Regions from separate parts of the Curtobacterium pomorum genome, predicted to be linked through region 1. Evidence: riboswitches for the same ligand, from Rfam matches in the RefSeq annotation. Region 1 holds a riboswitch; the other holds the start of a gene.
The links. Region 1 has a riboswitch for thiamine pyrophosphate ahead of thiM (hydroxyethylthiazole kinase). Riboswitches for the same ligand answer to the same signal wherever they lie in the genome.
Positions count from the first base shown of each region.

Region 2: another riboswitch for thiamine pyrophosphate. It lies ahead of ACGH48_RS05655 (ECF transporter S component); the one in region 1 lies ahead of thiM (hydroxyethylthiazole kinase).

Region 1 covers NZ_CP172409.1:1,627,640-1,629,833, reverse strand. Annotated here, with positions in the region: gene ACGH48_RS07885 (NUDIX domain-containing protein) at 41-943, opposite strand; TPP riboswitch at 1,025-1,120, shown strand; gene thiM (hydroxyethylthiazole kinase) at 1,109-1,969, shown strand; gene thiE (thiamine phosphate synthase) at 1,966-2,194, shown strand, end outside.
Region 2 covers NZ_CP172409.1:1,180,082-1,182,275, forward strand. Annotated here, with positions in the region: gene glgX (glycogen debranching protein GlgX) at 1-350, opposite strand, end outside; gene ACGH48_RS05650 (hypothetical protein) at 480-800, shown strand; TPP riboswitch at 899-1,010, shown strand; gene ACGH48_RS05655 (ECF transporter S component) at 1,006-1,644, shown strand; gene ACGH48_RS05660 (ATP-binding cassette domain-containing protein) at 1,647-2,194, shown strand, end outside.

The sequences.
Region 1 (2,194 bases):
TCACGGCGAGTGACACGGCGCGCCGGGCCACGCCGCCCCGCTAGGACTGGTCGCGCAGCCAGGACGGTCCGTGCACGACGGCGCCGATCGCCTCGACGCGGGCTCGGAGGCCACGGTCGGCGGTGACGACCACGACGGGTCCGTCCCCCGCGTCCACCGCGGACTGCGCAGCCGACACGATCGCGTCGTCGCCGGAGCCCGGAGCCTGCACGACCTCGACCGGTCCGGACCCGTCGGTCCCGTCCGCCGAAGCGCCACGGGCTGCACCCTCGAGCACCACCGTCCACCGCGGCCACCACCGGGTGAACGGCAACGCGAGCAGGTCGGCCGCCACCCCGGACGCGGCGAGCGCCGTCACCGACGACAGCAGGCGCGCAGCGGCACCCGCGCGGTCCTTCCACCACCCGTCGGGCACGCTGCCGACGACGTTCGCGGCGTCGACGACGATGTGCGGCGTGGTGGTGATGGACGCGCGGAGGGCCGGCCACGACCTGCCGAACCCCGGGTGCAGCGGGAGGTCGTCGACGTCGTCGACGGGGATCCAGGAGAGCGCGATGCTCTCGCGGTCCGCGATGACCGGTTCGAAGGGCCGGGAGGCGCGCCCCACGACGGTCGTGTAGGTCCAGAACCCCAGGTCGAGCAGTGCGGTGTGGCGCAGGTCGACGCCGTCGTGCGGCACCCCGGCTTCCTCCGCGGACTCGCGGAGTGCGCCGGTGACGGCGTCCTCGCCCTGGTGTCGTGCGCCGCCGGGGATGCCCCAGGTGCCGCCGTGGTGGCTCCACTCGACGCGGTGCTGCAGGAGCACGCGTCCGGCGCCGTCGTCGACGAGCAGTCCGGCGGCGCCGAAGAGTCCCCAGGCCTTGGTGCCGTCGGGGCCGACCGCCCAGGCGTCGCCGGGGTCGCGGGGGCCCGGGGGCGGTCCGGGAGGCGTGGTGTCTGGCACCCGTCAACCCTGTCACACGGGGCCGGACATGTGACCGGAGACGACGGCCGGGGCACGACGCAGCGGCTCGTGTACGGTGTCGCTCGAGACACGGGGTGCCGCAACCAGCGGCTGAGATCACACCCGTCGAACCTGCTCGAGCTCGTACTCGCGAAGGGATCGTCCATGGAGACCGCTGCGCCCTCCCCTGATTGGGCCCACCGAACCGCCGAACTGCTCGAGGCCGTCCGTGGCCGGAGTCCGTTGGTGCAGTGCATCACGAACACCGTGGTGCAGAACGTCACCGCGAACGTGCTGCTCGCGCTCGGTGCGTCGCCCGCGATGGTCGACGTCCCGACCGAGGCGGGGCCGTTCGCCCGGGTGGCCGACGCCCTGTTGGTGAACACCGGGACCCCGCACGCGGAACCGCGGGTGGCCGCGCTCGAGGCCGCGCACGCCGCCCGCGACACGGGCACCCCGTGGGTGCTCGACCCCGTCGCCGTCGGCTCGCTGCCGGTGCGCACCGCCCTGGCCCGCGACCTGCTCGGGTTGCACCCGACGGTGCTGCGGGGCAACGCCTCCGAGGTGCTCGCCCTGCTCGGCGACTCGGCCGGTGGCCGCGGCGTGGACAGCACGGTGGGCACCGAGGACGCCCGTCTCGCGTCCGTGCAGGCGTCGACCGGGAGGCTCGTGGCCGCGGTGGCCGTGTCGGGTCCCGTCGACCTGCTGGTCGCGCCGGGCACCGGCGTGGTGCGGGTCGCCAACGGCACCGACCTGTTGACGCGGATCACCGGGGGCGGGTGTGCCCTCGGCGCGGTCGTCGCCGCGTTCACGTCGGTCGCGCCCGACGACGCCGGCGCGGCCGCCGTCGCCGCGACCGCGGTGCACACCATCGCCGCGGAGCTCGCCGCACGCGAGGCCGGCGGGCCCGGCACGTTCCAGCCGCTGTTCCTCGACCGGTTGGCGTCGCTCACCCCGGAGGACGTCGTCCGCGAGGCCCGGATCACGGTCGAGGCCGAGCCTGCGTCCCTGGTGGTGCCGGCATGAGCGGGCCGCGGCGGGACGTCGGCGTCTACCTGGTCACCGACGGCGCGCTGGCCGACCGGCACGGTGTCGGGGTGCTCGGGGTGGTCCGCGCCGCGGTGCACGCCGGGGTCGGGATCGTGCAGGTGCGGGACAAGGACGCCTCGGCCCGTGGCCTGCTCGCCCTGACCGCCGCCGTGGCCGACGCCGTCGGGGACCGCGCGATCGTGGTGGTCGACGACCGGCTCG
Region 2 (2,194 bases), 450 kb from region 1:
GGGTCGCCGAACGTGTACGCGAAGAGTGACTGGTCCCAGTCGATCTCGCCGCTCGTCGCCTTGGCGTAGGGGTCGAGCAGGAGCTTCGACGGGTTGCAGCGTGCACCGTTGTCGGGGTCGTACGGGCCGTGGACACGGAAGCCGTACTCCTGCCCGGGGCCGATGTTCGGCAGGTAGGCGTGCCAGACGTAGGCGTCGACCTCGACGAGGGGGATGCACTCTTCGTTGCCGTCGGTGTCGAACAGACAGAGTTCGACGCGCTCGGCGACCTCGCTGAAGAGCGCGAAGTTCGTGCCGCTTCCGTCGTAGGTCGCCCCGAGCGGGTACGGGTTGCCGGGCCAGGTGTGCAAACGGTCCTCCAGGTGATGGTCGCGCCAACATATCGGTGACGCCCGTCCGCGTCCGCAGACAAGCCCCAGCTGTGCACCCCTGCGCGCGTGGCCCGCCCTGTGGAGGAACGGACGAGTAGCGTCGCGCGCATGGCCAACATCGTCACGCAGATCGCAGACAAGGTACGCCCGATCGGCGTCTCCACGAACTACGGGGACCCCGTCGAGGTCGGAGACCAGACCCTCATCCCGGTGTCCCTCGGCTGGTTCGGCTTCGGGGGCGGCGGGGACGACGAGAACGGCGGCGGCGGTGGCGGCGGCGCGTCGATCCCGGTCGGCGCGTACGTCCGTCGCCCCGGCAAGGACCTCGAGTTCGAGCCGAACCTCATCTCGCTCGTCGCCGTCAGCATCCCGCTCGTCTGGGTGACCGGCACCGTGCTCCGGAAACTGGTGCGCGTCCTGAAGAAGTAGCGACGATCGGACGGGAGGCCCGTGGCGGACCCGCCACGGGCCTCCCGTCCGATCCGCGGTCGCGACCCGTCATGTGGTCGCGACCACGTCTAGACTGCTGGGACACACACGGGAGTCCGGGACCGCCGGGCTGAGAGGGAGCGAGTGGCGCTCCGACCGTCGAACCTGATCCGGATCATGCCGGCGCAGGGAGGAGTCCAGCACCATGTCTTCTGGCACGTCATCTACCGTCCACACCGCCCCGCGGCGATCGCTGCGCTGGCGGGTCGTCGACATCGTCGTCGCGAGCGTGCTCGCGGTGGCACTCGGCGTCGTCTTCCGGCTCTGGGAGTTCGGCTACGAGCCCATCAGTGCCGTCATGGACCTCGTCCTGCCGGGGACGAAAGCGCTGTTCGGCGGCGTATGGCTGCTCGCCGGCCCACTCGTCGCCATCGTCGTCCGCAAGCCCGGCGCCGCACTCTACGGTGAGATGGTCGCCGCGTCCGTCGAGGCACTATTCGGCACCCAGTGGGGCTGGCTGACGCTCGAGGCCGGGCTCGTCCAGGGCCTCGGAGCCGAGATCGTCCTCGCCCTGTTCCTGTACCGCGTGTACCGGCTGCCGGTCGTCGTCCTGGCGGGCGCCGCGGCCGGCCTCGCGCTCGGCATCAACGACACCGTGCTGTGGTACCCCGGCCTCGACGCCGCGTTCAAGATCGTCTACGTCGTCTGCGCGGTCATCTCGGGCGCGGTGATCGCGGGTGCCGGTTCGTGGTTGCTCGTCCGCGCACTCGCCCGCACCGGCGTGCTGTCCTCGTTCGCGGCGGGTCGCGAACACAGTCGGCGTCGGCCGCGCGAACTGGTGTGACGGTGTCCGCTCCGTCGTCGACGTCCCCGGACGCCGTCGGCGTCCGCGCCGCACGCATCGCGTTCCGCGACTGGGGATGGCGCTACCCCGAACGCGCCGAGTGGGCCGTCCGCGGCGTCGACCTGAGCGTCGAGCCGGGAGAGCGGGTCGCGATCGTCGGACCGTCCGGCTCCGGCAAGTCGACGCTGCTCCGAGCGGTCGCCGCCGTCCTGCCCGACGAACCCGACGCCACCGACGACACGGCTGCCTCCGCGCAGGGCTCGGTCCTGGTCGACGGTGCCGACCCCCGCGCGGTCCGCGGGCGTGTCGGCCTCGTCATGCAGGACCCCGAGGCGCACACCGTGATGTCGCGGATCGGTGACGACGTGGCGTTCGGCTGTGAGAACCTCGGCGTCCCGCGCGACGAGACCTGGGCGCGGGTGCGGTCGGCCCTCGAGGTCGTCGGGCTCGACCTGCCCCTCGACCGTTCCACTGCGATGCTGTCCGGCGGCCAGCGGCAACGGCTGGCGCTCGCCGGGGTGCTCGCGATGCGTCCGGGAGCCCTCGTGCT